Regions from separate parts of the Nocardioides conyzicola genome, predicted to be linked through region 2. Evidence: riboswitches for the same ligand, from Rfam matches in the RefSeq annotation. Region 2 holds a riboswitch; each other region holds the start of a gene.
The links. A riboswitch is a leader RNA that binds a small molecule or an ion and turns the genes downstream of it on or off. The one in region 2 is predicted to bind cobalamin.
Positions count from the first base shown of each region.

Region 1: linked by a shared signal. The riboswitch ahead of ABEA34_RS21065 (magnesium chelatase subunit D family protein) and the one ahead of ABEA34_RS01495 (prenyltransferase/squalene oxidase repeat-containing protein) in region 2 are both predicted to bind cobalamin.
Region 3: linked by a shared signal. The riboswitch ahead of ABEA34_RS21135 (cobaltochelatase subunit CobN) and the one ahead of ABEA34_RS01495 (prenyltransferase/squalene oxidase repeat-containing protein) in region 2 are both predicted to bind cobalamin.

Region 1 covers NZ_BAABKM010000004.1:261,348-268,422, reverse strand. The annotation lists partial or broken gene cobBC (bifunctional hydrogenobyrinic acid a,c-diamide synthase/histidinol phosphate aminotransferase CobBC) at 1-856, opposite strand, end outside; gene cobO (cob(I)yrinic acid a,c-diamide adenosyltransferase) at 850-1,464, opposite strand; gene ABEA34_RS21065 (magnesium chelatase subunit D family protein) at 1,466-3,442, opposite strand; cobalamin riboswitch at 3,476-3,609, opposite strand; gene ABEA34_RS21060 (P-loop NTPase family protein) at 3,603-4,163, opposite strand; gene cbiE (precorrin-6y C5,15-methyltransferase (decarboxylating) subunit CbiE) at 4,313-5,527, shown strand; gene ABEA34_RS21050 (cobalt-precorrin-4/precorrin-4 C(11)-methyltransferase) at 5,524-6,270, shown strand; gene ABEA34_RS21045 (hypothetical protein) at 6,363-6,707, shown strand; gene ABEA34_RS21040 (precorrin-2 C(20)-methyltransferase) at 6,723-7,075, opposite strand, start outside.
Region 2 covers NZ_BAABKM010000001.1:296,443-303,517, forward strand. The annotation lists gene ABEA34_RS01480 (ABC transporter ATP-binding protein) at 1-566, opposite strand, end outside; gene ABEA34_RS01485 (energy-coupling factor transporter transmembrane component T) at 563-1,669, opposite strand; gene ABEA34_RS01490 (hypothetical protein) at 1,666-2,538, opposite strand; gene ABEA34_RS01495 (prenyltransferase/squalene oxidase repeat-containing protein) at 2,541-4,118, opposite strand; cobalamin riboswitch at 4,232-4,381, opposite strand; gene gatB (Asp-tRNA(Asn)/Glu-tRNA(Gln) amidotransferase subunit GatB) at 4,482-5,975, opposite strand; gene gatA (Asp-tRNA(Asn)/Glu-tRNA(Gln) amidotransferase subunit GatA) at 5,972-7,075, opposite strand, start outside.
Region 3 covers NZ_BAABKM010000004.1:275,931-283,005, forward strand. The annotation lists gene ABEA34_RS21120 (cobyric acid synthase) at 1-464, opposite strand, end outside; gene ABEA34_RS21125 (2'-5' RNA ligase family protein) at 449-964, opposite strand; gene cobF (precorrin-6A synthase (deacetylating)) at 964-1,743, opposite strand; gene ABEA34_RS21135 (cobaltochelatase subunit CobN) at 1,740-5,306, opposite strand; cobalamin riboswitch at 5,335-5,486, opposite strand; gene ABEA34_RS21140 (siderophore-interacting protein) at 5,492-6,292, shown strand; gene ABEA34_RS21145 (NDMA-dependent alcohol dehydrogenase) at 6,371-7,075, opposite strand, start outside.

The DNA.
Region 1 (7,075 bases), on a different contig from region 2:
GGTCGACCATCGGGTCGAAGCCCACCACCGTGCAGCCCGCCGCCCGGAGCAGCTCCTCCGTCTCGGCGTACCGGAACGTGAACGCCCGCCCGCCCGCCATCGCCACCACGGGCCTGTCGGTCCCGGAGGCCGCGACCTCGCGAGCCGGATCCCAGGGATCTGCGTCCAGGTCGGGCGCGGACCGGGCGAGCGCGAGCACCGCGTCCAGGTCCACCAGCTCGGCGATCCGCTCGGCCAGGGTGTCCAGCGCGTGCCGGGCCTCGTCGCGCTCGGCGGCGGGCACCAGGCCGAGGTGCCGGGACGGTACGGCGAGGTCGGGGTCGCGCCCGATCGTGCCCAGGACCGGCAGGTGGATCGAGTCGGCCACCTCGCGGGCGTGCCGCGGCGAGCCGGCCTGGTTGAGGATCACGCCGGCGACCTGCACGTCCGGGTCCCAGGTGGCCATGCCGTGGACGACGGCGCCGATCGACCGCGACGAGCGGGAGATGTCGACGACCAGGACGACCGGGGAGCGGGTCAGGGTCGCGACGTGGGCGGTCGAGGAGAAGCCGCGTCCGCCGATCTTGCCGTCGAAGAGCCCCATCACGCCCTCGACGACGGCGACGTCGGCACCGGCGGCACCGTGCAGCAGGAGCGGCACGATGCGCTCCTCGCCCACCAGGTGCGGGTCGAGGTTGCGACCGGGGCGGCCGCACGCCAGCGCGTGGTAGCCGGGGTCGATGTAGTCCGGCCCGACCTTGTGACCGGACACGACGTGCCCCGCCCGGGTCAGCGCGGCCATCAGCCCGGTGGCGATGGTCGTCTTGCCCTGCCCGGTGGCGGGGGCGGCGACCACGATCCGCGGCAGGGCTACCACTCGATGCCCTTCTGGCCCTTCTGCCCGCGGTCCATCTGGTGCTTGACCTTGGTCATCTCGGTGACCAGGTCGGCGACCTCGACGAGGCGGGGGTGGGCGCGGCGGCCGGTGACGACGACGTACTGCCGGCCGGGCCGGTTCGCCAGCGTCTCCACGACGTCGTCGACGTCGACCCAGCCCCACTCCATCGGGTAGGTGAACTCGTCCAGCACGTAGAGGTCGTGGGTCTCGGCGGCGAGCCGGCGCTTGATCTCGGCCCAGCCGGACGCCGCGTCGGCGGCGTGGTCCTCGGCATCCCCGGCCTTGCGCGACCACGACCAGCCCGAGCCCATCTTGTGCCACTCGACCGGGCCGCCCTCGCCGGTCTGGGTGTGCAGCTCGCCGAGGCGTTCGAGCACGGTCTGCTCGCCGATGCGCCACTTGGCGGACTTCACGAACTGGAAGACCCCGACGTCCCAGCCCTGGTTCCAGGCACGGATCGCGAGCCCGAAGGCCGCGGTCGACTTGCCCTTGCCGTCGCCGGTGTTGACCATCAGCAGCGGCTGGCTGCGCCGCTGGGCGGTGGTGAGGCCGTCGTCCGGCACGATCGTCGGCCGTCCCTGCGGCACGTCAGGCCGCCCGTCCGCGGATCGCCAAGGTCAGGGCCTCGGCGCTGACCTCCGCGATCGGCACGTGCTCGGCTCCGAGGTGCTCCGCGAGCACCTCGGCCAGGCCGAGGCGGAAGCCGCCGCTCTCGCAGTCGACCACCAGGCTGTCCACGCCGGTCCTCGCGAGGTGGCCCGCCGCCTGGCGTGACCGCTCGACCGCGGCGTTGCCGCTCGTCGCCCGTCCGTCGGTGACCACGACCAGGAGCGGGCGGCGGCGCGGGTCGCGGACGCGCTCCAGCTCGAGCACCCGCGCGGCCTCGAGCAGGCCCTCGGCCAGCGGGGTGCGGCCGCCGGCGGGCATCACCTGCAGCCGGCTGGCCGCGATGTCGACGGAGTACGTCGGCGGCAGCGCGAGGTCCGCGGCGCTGCCGCGGAACGTCACCAGCCCGACCTTGTCGCGCCGCTGGTAGGCGTCGAGCAGCAGCGACACGATGGCCGCCTTCACCTGCTCCATCCGCTTGCGCGCCGCCATCGAGCCGGAGGCATCGACGCAGAAGAGCACCAGGTTGGACTCCTGGCCTTCGCGCGTCGCCACCCGCAGGTCCTCGGATCGCAGCAGCAGCCGGCCCGCCGTACGACCGCGCGCCAGCTGGTACGGCGCCGCCGCGCGGATCGTCTCGGTCAGGTGCAGCGGCCCGCGCTGCCCGGCGCGTGAGCCGGTCCGGCGCCCGTTGTCGGTGACCGCACGGCTGCGCTTGCCCGCCTCCCCGGCCCCGGTGCCGCGGACGGTGAACAGCTTCGGCCGGTACGTCGCGCCGGCGCCGACGGTCGACTGACCGCCCCCCGTGCTCGCTCCCTCCGAGACGTCGGGCGGTGGGGGTGACCCCTGGCTGTCCCCGGACGACGCCCCGTCGGGATCGGTCGGGGTCGGGTCGCCGCCGCCGCCCCCGTCGTCACCGCCGCCGGGCGGCTCCGGCTCCGGCTCCGGCTCGTCGTCCCCGAGCACCTGGTCGAGCAGGTCCTCGTCGAGACCGGGCGCGTCGAAGGGGTTGCGCCGCCGCCGGTGCGGCAGGGCCAGGCGCGCGGCGGCGCGCACGTCCTCGGTGGTGACCGAGCTGCGGCCGTGCCAGGCGGCGTGGGCGACCGCGGTGCGGGCGGTGACGATGTCGGCGCGCATGCCGTCGACCTCGCACGCGGCGCACAGCTCGGCGATCTGCAGCAGCGTCTCGTCCGAGAGCTCGACGTCGGAGACACGGGTCTGCGCCTCCTGGATCCGCGCGGTCAGCGCGGCCTCCGACCCGGCGTACGACGCCCCGAACCCGTCGGGGTCCGCGTCGTACGCCATCCGCCGGCGGACCACCTCGACCCGCAGTGCGGGGTCCCGGGGCGCGGCCACCTCGACGGTGAGCCCGAACCGATCGAGCAGCTGCGGCCGCAGCTCGCCCTCCTCGGGGTTCATCGTCCCGACGAGGACGAAGCGGGCCGCGTGCTCGACGGACACACCGTCGCGCTCCACGGTCGACCGGCCCATCGCCGCCGCGTCCAGGAGCAGGTCGACCAGGTGGTCGTGCAGCAGGTTGACCTCGTCGACATAGAGGATCCCGCGGTGGGCCTTGGCGAGCAGCCCGGGCTCGTACTCCGCCTTGCCCTCGGAGAGCGCGCGCTCCAGGTGCAGCGAGCCGAGCACGCGGTCCTCGGTCGCGCCGACGGGCAGCTCCACGAGGCGGACCGGCCGCGTCTCGACCGCGGCGTCGGCCGCGAACGGACCGTCGGGGGACAGCGGTGCCGGGTCCCGCGGGTCGCTGGAGAAGCGGTCGCCGGCGACGACGTCGATCGGCGGCAGGACCGACGCGAGCGCCCGGACGATCGTGGACTTCGCGGTGCCCTTCTCGCCGCGGACCAGCACGCCGCCGATGTCGGGCGAGACGGTGGTGAGGATGAGGGCGAGGGCCATGTCGTCGGAGCCGACGACGGCGCTGAAGGGGTACTGCTGTGGCATGAGAGGCTCCCGCTCGCTCGCCAACGGACATCGGATGATGCGTGACGCGAGGCCGGTCTTCGGACTTCCCAGACGTTCCTAGGTCACCGCAGCGGGCCTGTGCCGGACTTTCACCGGCTTCCCAGATTCTCCCCAGCGTTCGGGGCACCTCGTGCCGTGGTCAGGCTAGCGGCTGGACCACGTCCCGGAGCCAGCGGTCCACGTCCCGGCGGCTCCGGAGTCGGACGATCGGGAGGCCGGGGTAGGCCGCTGCGACGGCGGGGAGGCGCTCGTCGTAGAGGTTCCGGGTGCTGATCGCCCAGCGCACGATGTGCTCGGGGTCGGTGAAGAAGTGGCGGAGCGGGCCCTCCCGGTTGCCGTTCCACAGCTCCTCGCGACGCAGCCGCCGGCGCAGCGTCCGGCGTACGACGCGCGCCAGGGTGAGCGGGAACGGCAGATCCACCCACACCATGAGGTCGGCGTGCTCGGTCAGGAGCGGCCGGGCGTAGTCGTACTGCCACTCGCAGACCCACGCGTCCCCAGCGACGACCGCGTCGACGTCGGCCTCGAACTCCGGCCGCTTCGTCCATCCCGGGCCGTGGTGCAGGGCGTCCATCTCGGTGTGCGGCAGCCCGAGGATCTCGGCGAGGCGGCGCGAGAGCGTGCTCTTGCCCGACCCGGCGACGCCGGCCACCGCGACCCGGCGCGGCCGGTGCGGCAGCGGGTCGGTGGCGGTCAGCACCGCGGCATCCTACGGCGACCCGCGGCCGTCGCTGTAACGCCTCGGCACCTACCGGGAGCTGGCTCGGCTTACCGAGTGGGGGCAGCTCCCGATCGCCGAGGAGTCCTCGCACCGACCCCGGTGACCCACGACGGATAGGGTCTGGCGTCGTGCCGCCCGACGACCAGCAGCCCCTGATCACCGTGATCGGGATCGGTGCCGACGGCTGGACCAGCGTGCCGGAGGCGAGCTGGCGGCGGCTGCTGACCGCGGACGTCATCCTCGGCGGCGCCCGCCACCTGGCGATGCTGCCGGACACCCTCGACGTGGTCCGCGAGCCCTGGCCGTCGCCGCTGCGCGACAACCTGCCCGCGTTGCTCGAGCGCCATGCGGGCCTCGACGTCGTGGCCCTCGCGTCGGGCGATCCCCTGGTCTCCGGGATCGGCTCGACGCTGATCGCGCTGCTGGGCGAGGGCGCCGTACGCATCGAGCCGGCCCTGTCGTCGGTGGCCCTGGCGCGAGCGCGGATGGGGTGGTCGGCCGAGGCCAGCACCGTGGTCTCCGTCGTCGGCCGCGACCTGCACGCCGTCCTCCGCGAGCTGGCGCCCGGCTGGCGGGTCGTGGTGCTCTCCTCCGACGCGAGCACCCCCGGTGACCTGGCCCGGCTGCTGGTCGAGCAGGGGTACGGCGCCAGCGGGATGACGGTGCTCGGCAACCTGGGCTCGGGCGAGGAGTCCCGGGTCGACGCGACCGCGGCGACCTGGAGCGGACCGGCCCCTGACCTCAACGTCGTCGCGCTCGACCTCCGCGGCCCGGTCGTCGGTGCCTGGGCGGCCGGCCTCCCCGACGAAGTCTTCGAGCACGACGGCCAGCTCACCAAGCGCGACCTGCGCGCCAGCGCCCTGGCCCGCCTGGCGCCGCAGCCCGGTCAGCTGCTCTGGGACGTCGGCGCCGGTGCCGGCTCGGTCGGCATCGAGTGGATGCGCGCGCACCCGCGCTCCTGGACGATCGCGGTCGAGTCGGACGACGAGCGCGCCGCGCGGATCGGACGCAACGCTGCGCGTCTCGGCGTCCCGAGCCTGCGCGTCGTCCGCGGCCGCGCGCCCGATGCGCTCGCCGACCTGCCCGCACCCGATGCCGTGTTCGTCGGCGGGGGAGCGACCGCGGCCGGCCTGCTGGAGACCTGCCTGGAGCGGCTCGCCCCTGGTGGCCGGCTCGTCGTCCACGGCGTGACCCTCGAGACGGAGACCCTCCTGGCCGGGGCGTACGGCGAGCACGGCGGCGAGCTGACCCGCCTGTCGGTCGAGCACGCGGCGCCGATCGGCTCGTTCAGCGGCTGGACGCCCGCCCGCGCCGTCACCCAATGGAGCTGGAGCAAGCCATGACCGTCCACTTCGTCGGCGCCGGTCCCGGAGCGGCCGACCTGATCACGCTGCGCGCGGCCGCGATGCTCGCCGCGGCGGACGTGGTGCTCTACCCCGGCACCTACCTCGACGACGCCGTGCTCGCGCACTGCCGCGACGGTGCTCGCCTCGTCGACACGCAGGACCTCGACCTCGACGCCATCCTCGCCGAGCTCGTCGGCGCCCACGAGGGCGGCCAGGACGCCGTGCGCCTCACCTCCGGCGACCCCTCGGTCTACTCCGCGATCGCCGAGCAGACCCGCCGGCTCGACGCCGCCGGGGTGCCCTGGGACGTCACCCCGGGCGTCCCGGCGTACGCCGCCGCGGCGGCACTGGTCGGCCGCGAGCTGACGGTCCCGCTGGTCTCGCAGTCCGTCGTGCTGACCCGCACCCAGGCGAGCTCGACGGCGATGCCGGACACGGAGTCGCTGGCCGCGTTCGCCGCCACCCGCGCGACGCTGGTGCTCCACCTCGCGATCACGCGCACGCGTGAGCTGATGGCCGAGATCGAGGGCGAGTACGGCGCGGACTGTCCGGTGGTCGTCGTCCACCGCGCCTCGCAGCCAGGGGAGCTGGTGCTGCACGGCACCGTCGGCGACATCGCCGACCAGGTCGAGGCCGCCGGCCTGCGGCAGGCCGCCGTGATCCTGGTCGGCCGCGCGCTGGCCCGCGACGGCGGCGAGTCCTGGCTCTACGCCGGGCACCGGGAGCGACGATCGGTCTAGACCGGGGTTACGGACGGACGCGTAGGGAAAAGAACCGGGTGGTGACCGACCCGTAGACGGCGTGGTCGGTGCTCGAACTCGGAAGAGGCCCCATGAACAAGCGCGTACTTTCCGCTGCAGCAGCAGCCGCATTCGTCCTCACCTTCGCCACCGGCTGCGGAGGGGGCGACGGCGGCGGGCGACCGTCCGTCGACGAGATCGCCGACGGCATCCAGGGCGGCGTCCTCGGCACGGACGTGGACGAGGACGTCGCCACCTGCGTCGCCAAGGCCTTCCGTGACTCGGACCTGTCGGACGAGGCCCTCCAGGCGATCGCCGACAACGACGAGGACTACAAGGGCAGCAAGGAGGACGCGGAGGCCGCTCGGTCCGTCTCCACCGAGTCGGTCACCAAGTGCATGGGCGTCGACGTCCCGGACACCGGCTCCGACGGCTGACCCGAGCCCCGACCGTCAGCCGACCGAGCGCGGTGTCCACACCGCGCCGGTCGGGCTGACGGTGGTGCTCGAGGCGCCGATGATCAGCAGGCACTTCATGTCCACGGCGTCCGCGTCGAGCCCGGCCAGCGTGGTCACGGTGAGCGACTCCTCGGCCCGCCCGACGTCCCGCCCGACGACCACGACGGTGTCGGGGGAGCGGTGCTCGAGCAGCACCTTCTGGGCCTCGACCACCTGGTGGGTGCGCGACCGCGACGCCGGGTTGTAGACGGCGAGCACCAGGTCGGCCTGCGCCACCGCCCGGAGCCGCTGCTCGATGACCGACCACGGCTTCAGCCGGTCCGAGAGGCTCATCACCGCGAAGTCGC
Region 2 (7,075 bases):
TCGTGCACGAGCCGGGTCAGCGTCGCGAGCACCTCCTCGGCGGCGGTCGGGTCGAGCGCGGAGGTGGGCTCGTCGAGCACCAGGAGCCGCGGGTGCATGGTCAGCACCGAGCCGATCGCGACGCGCTGCTGCTGCCCGCCCGAGAGGGTGCGCAGGTCGCGGTGGCGCAGCTCGGCGATGCCGAGCAGGTCGAGGGTCTCCTCCACGCGGCGGCGCATCGTCTCCGGCGGCAGGCCGAGCTGCTCCATGCCGTAGGCGAGCTCCTCCTCGACCGTGTCGGTGACGAAGCCGGCGGCGGGGTTCTGGCCGACGTACCCGATCGCGTGGGCGCGCTCGCGGGGCGGCGTGCGCACGATGCTGACGCCGTCCAGCAGCACGTCGCCGTCGAGGGTGCCGCCCGAGAAGCGCGGCACCAGCCCGGTCACGACGCCGAGGAGCGTGGACTTGCCGACGCCGGTCGGCCCGGAGACCAGCACCAGCTCGCCCTCGTCGACGACCAGGTCGACGTCGGTCAGCACGGCCGGCGCGTCGTCGTAGGAGAAGGCGATCCCGCGGAGCTCGATCATGCCGCCACCTCCTCGAGGACGGGGACGACCGGGACGACGTCGGTGCGCGCCGCGGGCGGTGAGCAGAGGGCACCCAGGAGGGCGACGACCCCGACGGCGAGGGCCGCGACGCTGAGGGCCGGGAACGCGTCGAGGGGCGGGTAGGCGACCACGACCTGGTGGCCGCTCACCCACCAGCCGAGGCCGCCGGCGACGAGGCCCGAGGCGACCACGACCAGCTCCGGCCAGCGCCACGGGTCGGGCCGGTAGCGGGTGCGCTCGACGCGGCGCCCGGCGCTGCGCAGGCCGGCGACGGCGGCGGCGACCCCGAGTCCGAGCATCGGCAGCGCGAGGACGCGCGGTGCGGTGTGGTCGAGGACGGCGTAGGTCCCGACGCAGATGCCGACCAGGCCGGTCAGCATGAGGGCGCCGGTCGTACGACGCTGCGCGCGCGTCGCTGCGCCGGCGCGGCCGTAGCCGCGGGCGTCCATCCCGGCGGCGAGGGCGAGGGAGCGTTCGAGGGCGTCCTCGAGCACGGGCACCAGCAGGCGGCGCAGCGAGGCGACCCGGCCGGTCTCCCCCGCCCGGAGCGCCTGTGCCGCGCGCACCCGGCGCAGGCTGTCGGCGAACTGCGGCAGCACGCTCACCGCGACCACGAGGGCCGTCCCGATCTCGTAGAGGGCCGGCGGCACCGAGCGGAGCAGCCGCTTGGGGTTGGCCAGCGAGTTGGCGGCGCCGACACAGATCACGATCGTCGCGAGCCGGAGCCCGTCGTACAGCGCGAAGAGGAGCGCCTGCGAGTAGAGCGGTCCGAGCAGGGTGATGCCGGCGACCCAGTCGGGCAGCGGGATCGCCGGCAGGTCGAGCAGCACCCGGCCGCCGAAGTAGCCGCCGAAGACGATCCGGAACGCCACCCGGATCACCACGATCGCGACGCCCAGCCAGACGTAGATCCGGAAGGACTGGCCCCAGGGCTGCTCCGAGCGCCGCAGGGACACCACGAGGGCGGCGACGCCGATCAGCATCAGCAGGACCAGCGGGTTGGTGGTCAGCGACGCGGCGACCGCCAGCCCGATGGCCCACAGCCACCAGGCCACCGGGTGCAGGTCGCGGGGGCGGCTCACGGGGACGGGTTCCTCCGTCGGCGTACGACGGCGACGGCGCCCCCGGCGGCGAACAGCCCGACCACGACGACCGGGCCGACCCAGGTCGGCAGGCCGCCGTCGGCGGGGTCGGCGGGGTCGGCGGGGTCGGCGGCCGTCGAGGTGAGCGGCGACGGGGTCGTCGACGTCGACGTCGACTCGGGCAGCATCTCCCCGTCCACGCCGCCGGGCGACTTCGTCGGCTGGCCGACCTTGCCGGGCGCCAGGGTCGTGACCGACGGGCTGGGAGAGGTCGGCGTGCCCGATGACTCCGACGGCGCCGCCGACGTCGTGCTGGAGGGCTTCTTCGTGGGTGCGGCGCTCGCGTGGTGGGTCGGCCTCACGCTCGGCCTGGTCGTCGGCTTGCTGGTCGGCGTCGGCGCCGCGTGGTGCGCGGCCGGACTGACACCGGGGGCGGACCGCGAGGAGCTGCCGTTCCAGGAGAACGCGACGTACCCGCCGTCGGGGACGGTCTGGGAGCCGGCGCCGCGGGTGGCGTAGGTCCACTGGCCCGAGGTCCCGTCCGACCACCACAGTCCCCAGTAGGCGTCGGCCGGCGGGGTGTTGACGCAGGAGCTGCTCGGCTTGGCGTCCACCTGGCACACGAAGCCCGGCTGGCGCTGGACGTAGGACAGGTCGAAGCCGCCGGCCTCGAAGAGCGTCGAGGCGGCCTTCCCCCCACCGTCGGCGATGCAGGCCGTCTGCACCCCGCCGCCGAGCTCGTGGAAGTCCACCACCACGCTCACCCCGTCGCCGGTGGAGCAGGTCGCGGCTTCGGCACCCGAGAGAGGGACGACGCTCGCCGCCGCGGCCAGGAGGCACGCGGCGGCGAGGCGTACGCCGTGGGACATGGTCAGCGGACGACCTTGAAGGTCTTGCTGCCCTTGCGGTTGGCGAACTCGCCGACCACGGTGACCTTGAAGGTGCCCGGCTTGCCGTACTTGCCGGTCGCCTTCGCCGAGGCGACGAAGACGCCCTTCCTGGTGGCCTGGCCGCTCCTGGTCTTGCCGAGCAGCTTGACCCTGACCGTCTCGCCGGGCGCGAGCCCGGTGACCCTGACGGTCTGGGTCGTGCCCTTGCGGACCTTGGCCTTGAGCTTGATCGGCAGCTTCTTCGCGCCGAGCGCCTTGATCGTCGCCGTGTCAGCGACGCCGCCAGCCGTCGAGATCGTGACCCGGGTCGTGGCCGTCTTCGCGCCCAGCGCGATCGGGAACTGCGCCTCGCCGTTGGCGTCGGCCACGCGGGCGACCTTCTGGGTGCCGGCGGCTGCGCACAGGGTCTCGCCGGGAGCGGCACCGACGACGCCGACGCGCGGCTTGGTGCCGGCCTTGACGTACTCGGCGGTGAAGAGGGCGGAGACGCCCGGGCCGGCCGGCGCCCACTGCAGGACCGGGAGCGCCTGCGCGGTCGCTCGGCGGAACTGGTCCGCGGTCTCGGCCGCGATCGGGGTGGTGTCGACCTCGCTCAGCGCGGTGTCGTCGTACGCGATGGACCCGGTGTCGGCCGCGGCGTACGTCGTGCAGGATCCGGCATTCGTGACCTGGTGCGCGCGGACCCAGACGGCGGCCTTGGCGGCAGCCGAGGTGTCGCCCAGGGCGGCGAGCGCCGTGCCGGCGAGGCCGGTGCTGTTGGCGTTGGCCGCCTCGGTGGACGGGCCACCTCCGAAGGAGCCATCGGCCTTCTGGCTCGACTCGAGCCAGCTCTTGGCCAGTGCCAGCTTCTCCGCCACGTCGACGTCCGCGGACTGCGAGGTCAGCGCGAGGACGGCGATCGCGGTGGCGTCGGTGTCGGGCTGGCTCGTGGCGTCGCCTTCGCAGGTCTGGATCTCCGAGCTGCGGGACGGGAAGTCCAGCCGGAACCAGCCCGCGGCGCACTGCTGCTCGAGCAGGTAGTTGGTCACCGCACCGGCCTTGGGGCTGTCGGCGGCGACGAGCGCCTGCGCGGCGTAGGCCTGGCCGAAGGCGTTGGTGTCGCCGTACTCGTTGTTCTCGTCCACGACGCGCCCGTTGATCGGCGCGGTCGACCCCACCCGGCTCTCGAGCTCGGCGATCAGGTCGTGCCCACCGAAGTCGGCGGTGCTGCTGCCGGCCGCCTGGGCCAGCACGGCCGCCTTCGCGAGCGAGCCCGCGTAGAGCGTCGTCTGGCCCTCGTACGTCGAGGTGTACCACTCGTCGTGGGCGCGCGGCTCGATCGCGTCGGCGATGGCCGACACCGTGGCGTCATGGCCGCCGATGCGGTGCAGGCCGAGCGCGACGTCCGCGCTCAGGCCGAGGTCGTCGAAGTCGTACTGGTCGTTGTGGACGATCCCGCTGCTCAGCTGAGAGGTGAGCCAGGTGGCCGCAGAGTCGGCGGCGACGGGGTCGGTCCCGGCGGCCGAGGCGGTCCCCGGGGTGGCGGCGAGCGCCGCGAGGGCCAGTGTGGGGACGGCCACGAGGGCGGCCCCACGTCGTACGGAGCGAAGCATGGTGTCCTTCCCGCTGCTCAGCGGGAGGTGCTCGAGGATGCTCCTCGGGTCGCCACCCGCTGCTTTCCACGACAGCGATGTGATCAGGACGCGTCGTGTCGGGTGCTCCGGCTCGTCGTCGGCCCAAGGACCGACGACCCACGGTTGCGGGTCAGCGCCGGAATCTCACCGGCTTCCCCCGCCACGGGCGTGCGTTGATGTGCCCGCGCAGCATAACCCGGCCCTTCCCGGAGCCTGTGGTCGCCGCCAGATCCCGTCGAGTGACGTGAATCGGCCCTCAGAACGGTCTGCTGAGGGCGAATCCGCGTCACTCGACGCAGCAGGCGCCCCTCAGGACAGCTTCTCGAGGACCAGCTCGCGGACCCGGCCGGCATCGGCCTGGCCGCGCATCTCCTTCATGACCGCGCCGATCAGGGCGCCGGCGGCGGCCACCTTGCCGTCCCGGATCTTGTCGGCGACGTCCGGGTTGGCGGCGATCGCCGCGTCGACGGCGGCCGAGAGAGCACCCTCGTCGGACACGACGGCAAGGCCACGGGCCGCCACGATCTCCTCGGGAGTCCCCTCGCCGGCGAGCAGCCCGTCGAACACCTGGCGGGCGAGCTTGTCGTTGAGCGAGCCGCTGTCGACGAGTGCCTGTACGGCGGCCACCTGGGCGGGCGTGACGTCGAGGTCGGTGATGTCGAGACCGGCGTCGTTGGCCCGACGACCGAGGTCGGAGAGCCACCACTTGCGGGCCGCCTGCGGCGAGGCGCCGGCCGCGACCGTCTCCTCGATCAGGCCGACCGCGCCCGCGGCCACGACGTCACGCATCTCGAGGTCGGTGTAGCCCCAGTCGGTCTGCAGGCGGGCCCGCTTGAGCAGCGGGTTCTCCGGCAGCGTGCCGCGCAGCTCCTCCACCCACTCGCGCGACGGCGCGACCGGCACCAGGTCGGGCTCGGGGAAGTAGCGGTAGTCGTCGGCGTCGGACTTCTCGCGACCACTCGTCGTGACCCCGGTGTCCTCGTGCCAGTGCCGGGTCTCCTGCAGGATCGAGCCACCGGCGTCGAGGATGGCGGCGTGCCGCTGCATCTCGTAGCGGACCGCGCGCTCGACCGAGCGGAACGAGTTGACGTTCTTGGTCTCGGTGCGGGTGCCGAGCACGTTGGAGCCCTTCGGCGCCAGCGACAGGTTGACGTCGGCACGCAGGTTGCCCTGGTCCATCCGCGCCTCGGAGACACCGAGGGCGAGGATCAGGTCGCGCAGCTGGGAGACGTACGCCCGGGCCACGGCCGGCGCCTTCTCGCCCATCCCCCGGATCGGCTTGGTGACGATCTCGATGAGCGGGATCCCGGCGCGGTTGTAGTCGACCAGCGAGTGGTCGGCGCCGTGGATGCGACCGGTCGCGCCGCCGACGTGCAGCGACTTCCCGGTGTCCTCCTCCATGTGGGCGCGCTCGATCTCGACACGGACGGTCTCACCGTCGACGTCGACGTCCAGGTAGCCCTCGAACGCGATCGGCTCGTCGTACTGGCTGGTCTGGAAGTTCTTCGGCATGTCCGGGTAGAAGTAGTTCTTCCGGGCGAAGCGGCACCAGTCCGCGATCTCGCAGTTGAGCGCGAGGCCGATCCGGATCGCCGACTCGATCGCCTTGGCGTTGACCACCGGCATCGCGCCGGGCAGGCCGAGGCAGGTCGGGCAGACCTGGGTGTTGGGCTCGCCGCCGAAGACCGCGGGGCACCCGCAGAACATCTTGGTGTTGGTGTTGAGCTCGACGTGGACCTCCAGGCCCAGCGCCGGATCGTACGACGCCAGCACGTCGTCGAAGCCCACCAGGGTGTCGGTCATCGGGCTGCTCCTTCGAGGGTCGGGGCCTGGTCGAGCAGCGGTCCGCCCCACTGCTCGAGCAGGGCGGCCTCGAGGGCGGCACCGACCCGGTAGCAGCGGTCGTCGGCCAGCGCCGGCGCCAGGATCTGGAAGCCGGCGGGCAGGCCGTCCTCCTCGGCGAGGCCGCTGGGCACCGAGATGCCGGGCACGCCCGCGAGGTTGGCCGGGATCGTCGCGAGGTCGTTGAGGTACATCGCGATCGGGTCGTCGAGCTTCTCCCCCAGCTTGAACGCCGTGGTCGGCGCCGTCGGCGAGACCAGCACGTCGGCCTTCTCGAAGGCCGCCTCGAAGTCGCGCGAGATCAGCGTGCGCACCTTCTGGGCCTGGCCGTAGTAGGCGTCGTAGTAGCCGCTGGACAGCGCGTACGTGCCGAGGATGATCCGGCGCTTCACCTCGTCACCGAAGCCGGCGTCGCGGGTCGCGCGCATCACCTCCTCGGCGCTCGCGTCGGGCTTGCCCTCGGGCCAGACCCGCAGTCCGTAGCGCATCGCGTCGAACTTCGCGAGGTTGCTCGACGCCTCCGCCGGCAGGATCAGGTAGTACGCCGCCATCGCGTGCACGAAGTGCGGGCAGGAGACCTCGACGACCTCGGCGCCCGCCTTGACCAGCAGGTCGACCGACTCCTGGAAGCGGGCCATCACGCCCGGCTGCCAGCCGTCGCCGGAGAGCTCGCTGATCACGCCGACCCGCAGACCGGTCAGGTCCCCGGTAGCGCCCTGCTTGGCCGCGGCCACCAGGTCGGGCAGCGGCTGGTCGATGCTCGTGGAGTCCATCGGGTCGTGGCCGCCGATGACCTCGTGCAGCAGCGCCGAATCGAGCACGGTCCGGGTCACCGGGCCGGCCTGGTCGAGCGAGTTGGCCAGGGCGACGAGGCCGTAGCGGGACACCCCGCCGTACGTCGGCTTCACACCGACCGTGCCGGTGACGGCGCCGGGCTGGCGGATGGAGCCGCCGGTGTCGGTGCCGATCGCGAGCGGTGCCTCGAACGCGGCGACGGCCGCGGCCGAGCCACCGCCGGAGCCGCCGGGGATCCGGTCGAGGTCCCAGGGGTTGTGCGTGGC
Region 3 (7,075 bases), on a different contig from region 2:
TTGACGTAGTCGCTGGCCCGCAGGTTGATCTCCGTCGGGCTGCCGGCGCCCTCGGCGACGACCACGTCGAAGCGCGACGACAGGTCGTCGAAGGCGTCGTACGCCGCGGTCGCGAGGTGCCGCCGGCCGTCGACGAAGTCGCGCGACGAGACCTCGCCGGCGGGCTGCCCGAGGACGACGACGTGGCTGCGCTGGTCGCTGCCGGGCTTGAGCAGCACGGGATTCATCGCGACCTCGGGCTCCACCTTCGCCGCGAGCGCCTGCACCCACTGGGCTCGGCCGATCTCGCCGGTGCCGCTCGGGCCGTCGACGACCATCGAGTTGTTGGACATGTTCTGCGACTTGAAGGGCGCGACCTTCACCCCGCGGCGCACGAACGCCCGGCACAGTCCCGAGGTGACGATGCTCTTGCCGGCGTCGGAGGTCGTCCCGGCGACCAGGAGGCCGGTCACGCTAGCTTCCATTCCGCGAGGACTCGGCAGTCGTGGTTGGCGTAGCGCGCGAGGACCAGCCGGTCGGCCCGGCACCTCGCGGGCACGGCGTCGCCCAGGGCCGCTCGGACCGATGCCCGGTCGATGCCGTCGGCGCGCTGGTCGAGGGTCAGGTGCGGGACCGGCTCGGGGAAGGCGCCGCCGTACGGCGGGCACTGGGGGAACGCCGCGATCAGCCGCCGGGTCAACGCACGGAAGGGCTCGTCCGGCGACGGCACCAGGTGGATGATCCCGTCGGCGAACTCGTCCAGCTCGTCGAGGGTGAAGTCGAACGCCGGCGTACGTCCCGCGACCTCGGCCACCAGTTCCAGGTCGGCCTCGGACGGGTCGTCGAGGAACGGTCCGAGAGCCGTCACGTGCGCGTGGACGAAGGCCGGGTCGGCCGACACGAAGGACCCGTCGTAGTGGCGGGTCCGGTCGAGGACGAACTCCTCGAGCTCGGGCACCGGGACGACCAGGACGTTGTGCGCCATCAGGTCGTACGCCGCAGCAGGAAGATGTCCATCACCCAGCCGGCGGCGGCGCGCACCCGTTCGCGCGCCGCGTCGACCGCGGGCAGCACGTCGCCGACGCGGCCGGCGACCAGCTCCTCCGACGGCGTGCCGAGGTTGGCGCCCCACCAGATCGTCCAGTCACTGAGGTCCATGCCGGGGCCGTCGAGCTCGATCACCCGGTTGAGCATCACCACGACGTTGTCCTGGCCCTGCGCGAGCGCCTCCCGCAGCCGCCGCCCGCTGGTGACGTGCAGCGCCTGGCCGACCTCGTGCAGCACGATCTGGTGGCGCGCGGCCAGCAGCTGGATGCTGGAGATCCCGGGGATGACGTCGAGCTCGAGGTCGAGACGACCGCGCTGCTGCAACGACTGCAGGATCCGGATCGTCGAGTCGTAGAACGCCGGGTCGCCCCACACCAGGAAGCCCGCGTCACCCTCATGGGACAGCAGGGCCTCCTCGTACGCCGTCTGCCGCTCCTGGTGCCAGCGCGCGACGGCCGCGTCGTACTCCTCCTGCGTGGCGGTCCGGTCCGGCCGGCGCTCGCGCTCGGGGTCGTCGACGCGCACGATCACGGGCGGCCGCTCGAGGTGCCGGTCGAGCAGGCGCTCGCGGGCGTTCACGAGCGGGTCGGGCATGCCGCCGCGGCCCGACTTGTCGGTGACGACGAAGTAGGCGACCTCGCGCAGCGCGTGCACCGCCTCGATCGTGACCTGGTCCGGGTCGCCGGGCCCCACCCCGATGACGCGGACGCGCTTCATCCGCGGTCCTCGAGATCGCCCTCGAGCTCCAGGTAGACCTGCTGCATGGCAGCCAGCGTCTCCGGATCCGGCGACTCCCACAAGCCACGGTCCTTGGCCTCGTGCAGCTTCTCGACGATGCCGCGCAGCGCCCAGGGGTTGGACCTCGTCATGAACTCGCGGTTGGTCGCGTCGAGCACGTACTCCTGCGCGAGCGACTCGTACATCCAGTCGTGCACCACTCCCGCGGTCGCGTCGAAGCCGAAGAGGTAGTCGACGGTCGCGGCCAGCTCGAACGCGCCCTTGTAGCCGTGCCGCTGCATCGCCGAGATCCAGCGCGGGTTGACGACCCGGGCCCGGAAGACGCGGTTGGTCTCCTCCTGCAGGGTGCGGGTGCGTACGGCGTCGGGGGTGGTCGAGTCGCCGACGTACGCCTGCGGCGCGGTGCCGGTCAGCGCGCGGACGGTCGCGATCATCCCGCCGTGGTACTGGAAGTAGTCGTCGCTGTCGGCGATGTCGTGCTCGCGGGTGTCGATGTTCTTGGCCGCGACCTTGATCCGCCTGTAGTTGGCGCGCATGTCGTCGGCGGCCGGCGCCCCGTCGAGGTCGCGGCCGTAGGCGAAGCCGCCCCAGGCGGTGTAGACCTCCGCGAGGTCGGCGTCGTCCCGCCAGCTCCCGGACTCGATCACCTGCAGGATGCCGGCGCCGTACGAGCCCGGCTTGCTGCCGAAGATGCGGGTGGTCGCCCGCCGCTCGTCGCCGTGCTCGGCCAGGTCCGCCCGGGCGTGCGCGCGGACGTAGTTGCTCTCGTCGGGCTCGTCGAGCCCGGCCACGAGTCGCACCGCGTCGTCGAGCATCGTGACCACGTGCGGGAAGGCGTCGCGGAAGAAGCCCGAGATCCGCACGGTCACGTCGATGCGCGGGCGACCGAGCTCGTCGAGCGGGACGACGACCAGGTTGCTGACCCGGCGGGAGGCCTCGTCCCACTCGGGTCGGACGCCGAGCAGCGCGAGCACCTCGGCGACGTCGTCGCCCGACGTGCGCATCGCGGACGTGCCCCAGACGGAGAGACCCACGGACGTCGGGTAGTCGCCGGTGTCGGCGACGTGCCGCTCGAGCAGCGACGTCGCCATCGCCTGCCCGGTCTGCCAGGCCAGCCGCGACGGCACCGCGCGCGGGTCGACGGTGTAGAAGTTGCGCCCTGTCGGAAGCACGTTGACCAGCCCGCGCAGGGGCGAGCCCGACGGTCCGGCCGCCACGAACCCGCCGTCGAGCGCGTGCATGAGGGCGTCGAGCTCATCGGTCGTACGCCGCAGTCGCGGCACCACCTGCTCCGCGGCGAAGCGCAGCACCTGCTGCACCTGCGGGTCGTCGTGGATCCCGGCCGCGGCCTCCGGGGCCCACGACGCGTCCTCCATCCGCTCCACGAGGTCGCGCGCCTGCGCCTCGATCGCGTCGACGGCGGCGGTCGCCTCCGACCCCTCCTTCAGGCCGAGGGCAGACCGCAGCCCCGGAACGGCGGCGGTCTGCCCTCCCCACACCTGAGACGCCCGCAGGATCGCGAGCACCAGGTTGACCCGGGCCTCGCCCTCCGGCGGCTGGCCGAGGACGTGCAGGCCGTCGCGGATCTGCGCGTCCTTGATCTCGCAGAGCCAGCCGTCGACGTGGAGGATGAAGTCGTCGAACTCCTCGTCGTCGGGCCGTTCGTCCAGGCCGAGGTCACGGTGCATCTCGGCGGCGTGCATCAGCTGCCAGATCTCGCCCCGGACCGCCGGCAGCTTGGCCGGGTCCATCGCCGCGATGTTGGCGTGCTCGTCGAGCAGCTGCTCGAGCCGCGCGATGTCGCCATACGACTCGGCACGCGCCATCGGCGGCACCAGGTGGTCGATGATCGTGGCGTGCGCGCGGCGCTTGGCCTGCGCCCCCTCGCCCGGGTCGTTGACGAGGAACGGGTAGATCAGCGGCATGCTGCCGATCGCGGCGTCGGTCGCGCAGGCGGCCGAGAGCGCCGCGTTCTTGCCGGGCAGCCACTCCATCGAGCCGTGCTTGCCGAGGTGCACGACGGCGTCCGCCCCGAAGCCGTGGGCGAGCCAGCGGTACGCCGCGAGGTAGTGGTGCGACGGCGCCAGGTCGGGGTCGTGGTAAATCGCGACCGGGTTCTCCCCGAAGCCGCGCGGCGGCTGGATCAGCAGCACCACGTTGCCCGCCTGGATCGTGGCGAGGACGATCTCGTTGCTGTCGTTGACGAAGAGCCTGCCCGGGGACTCGCCCCACGCCTCGACCATGTCGTCCATCAGCCCGCTCGGCACGTCGGCCGTCCAGGCGTCGTACTCGGCCTTGGTGATCCGCACGTGGGCGTCGGTCAGCTGGGCGTTGGTCAGCCACTCCTCGTCCTGGCCACCCGCCGCGATCAGCGCGTGGATGAGGGCGTCACCGGCCTCCGTCTCGTCGTCGAGGTCGAGGGCGGGGATGTGGCCGACGTCGTACCCCTCCTCGCGCATCCGGCGCAGCAGCCGCACCGTGCTGACGGGGGTGTCGAGACCGACGGCGTTGCCGACACGGGAGTGCTTGGTGGGGTAGGCCGACAGCATCAGCGCGACCCGGCGCTCGCCGACCGGGATGTGTCGCAGACGGGCGTGGTTGACCGCGATCCCGGCCACCCGGGCGCAGCGCTCGGCGTCGGCGACGTAGCGCGGCAGCCCGTCCTCGTCGATCTCCTTGAACGAGAACGGCGCGGTGATGATCCGCCCGTCGAACTCCGGGATCGCGATCTGCGTGGCCGAGTCGAGCGGCGTGACACCGTCGTCGGACGCCTCCCACTCCTCGCGGCTGCTGGTGAGGCACAGGCCCTGGAAGATCGGGATGTCGAGGGCCGCCATCCGCTCCACGTCCCACGCCTCGTCGTCCTCGCCGGCGCTGGCGGCTGCGGGCTTGCTGCCGCCGGCGGCCAGGACGGTGACGATCAGCGCGTCGAGGGTGCCGAGGGCGTCGTACAGCTCGTCGGGCGCGGCGCGCAGGCTGCCGGCGAAGACGGGTACGCCGACGGCCTGGCCGGTCGCGTCGATCGCGTCGACGAGCGCGTGCGCGAAGCCGGCGTTGCCGCTGGTCTCGTGGGCGCGGTAGTAGAGGACGCCGACCCTGGGGAGCTCTGTCGGCGGCCGCTCACCCATCCCCCACTGCGGGACGGCGGCGGGCGGCTCGAAGCCCTCGCCCGTGAGCAGCACGGTGTCGGAGAGGAACGCGTGCAGCTGCGCGAGGTTGGCCGGCCCGCCCTCGGCGAGGTAGCGGTGCGCCTCGGCGGCGATGCCGATGGGGACGCTGGACAGCTCCATCAGCTCGGCGCTCGGCTGCTGCTCGCCGCCGAGCACGACCATCGGCTTGCCGGTCTCCCGGATCCGCACGAAGCCGGTGCACAGGTCCTGCGGCGAGCCCAGGATGCGGCCGACGACGAGGTCGGCGGCCTCGATCGCCTGGGCCACGGACTGGTGGCCGGGTCGCCCGGGGTTGGCGACCAGGTAGTCGGCCCCGGAGGCTCGGGCCGACAGCAGGTCCGTGTCGGACGTCGAGAGCAGCGCGATGCGCATGGATCCTCCTCGGGGTTCTCGCCCGTCGTTGGTCGGAGGTCTCGTGGTCAGTGTCTGGCTTCGGCCGATCGCTGCTCGCAGCGAGGGGCCTCACAGTGGCGGAACCGCCCCGGAGTCGCACCGGGTTCCTGTTCCACGAGACGTGAATGCTGGAAGCCTACCGTGGTAAGGATACCCTTACTAGCATGGCGTACTACGGAACGGTCGACACGGTCACCCGGCTCACCCCCACCCTCGTGCGGGTGGTGCTCGGCGGTGACGGTCTCGCGGGGTTCACGGCGCCCGACGCGACCGACACCTACGTCAACGTGGCGATCCCGCCCGCGGGTGCGCCGTACGGCGGGGTGTTCGAGCCCGCCGAGGTCCGGGAGACCCAACCCAAGGAGCTGTGGCCGGCGCGGCGCCGCTACACCGTGCGCGACTGGGACGGCAGCCGGCTGACGGTCGACTTCGTCGTCCACGGTGACCAGGGCGTGGCCGGACCGTGGGCCGCCGGCGCGAAGCCCGGCGACGTGCTGGTCTTCGAGGGACCGGGCAGCGGCTTCCGCCCCGACCCGTCGGCCGACTGGCACCTGCTCGTCGGCGACGAGTCGGCACTGCCGGCGATCGCCGCATCGCTGGAGGCCGTCCGCGCGGGCAGCCGCGCGGTCGTGCGCCTGGTCTGCGACGGACCGGCGTACGAGGTCCCCCTCACCTGCCCCGGCGAGCTCGACCTGGTCTGGCTGCACCGCACCGGCAGCGCCGCGGACGTCGACCTGCTGGCCGACGCGGTCGCGGACGTGGACTTCCCCGCCGGGCGCGTGCACGCGTTCGTGCACGGCGAGGCCGACGAGATCCGCGCCATCCGCCGGCACCTGATCAGCGACCGCGGCGTGCCGCGGGCCGACATGTCCTGCTCGCCCTACTGGCGCCGGACCATGACCGACGAGGCCTGGCGCGCCGTCAAGCGCGAGTACGTCGCCGCGATGGACGCCGACGTCGCGTAGCAGACCGTCGAGAGACGTGAAACGGCCCCCAGGAGATCCTCCCGGGGGCCGTTTCGCGTCTCTCGACGACCTAGGACCTCACTGGTCGTAGACGATGACGCCGCGGATGTTCTTGCCGTCGCGCATGTCCTGGTAGCCCTGGTTGATCTGGTCCAGGGTGTACGTCTGGGTGACCATCTCGTCGAGCTTGAGCTTGCCGTCCATGTAGAGGTCGAGCAGGCGCGGGATGTCGTAGCGCGGGTTGGCGTTGCCGAAGATGCAGCCCACGAGCTCCTTGCGCATCATCGAGAACTCGAAGAGGTTGAGCTTCACGTCGTCGGCCATCATGTTGGCGACCGAGGTCACGACGCCGCGACCGGCCTTCTTGACCAGGCTCATCATCGGCGCGATCAGGTCGCCCTCGGCCAGGCCGACGGCGAGGATCGCCTTGTCGGCCATGGCGCCGTTGGTGATCTCGCTGATCAGCGGCTGCGCGTCGGCCATCGAGGCCGCCGTGTGGGTCGCGCCGAGGGTCAGCGCCTTCTCGCGCTTCCAGTCGACCGGGTCCACCGCCACGACGAAGCGGGCGCCGGCCATCGCCGCACCCTGCACGGCGCTCATGCCGATGCCACCGAGACCCATCACGGCCACGGTCTCGCCGGACTGCACGTCGGCGGCGTACGTCGAGGAGCCCCAGCCGGTCGTCACGCCGCAGCCCACGAGCGCCGCCCGCTCGAGCGGCACGTCCTTGCGGATCTTCACGGCGCTGTCGATGTTGACCACGGTGTACGGCGAGAACGTGCC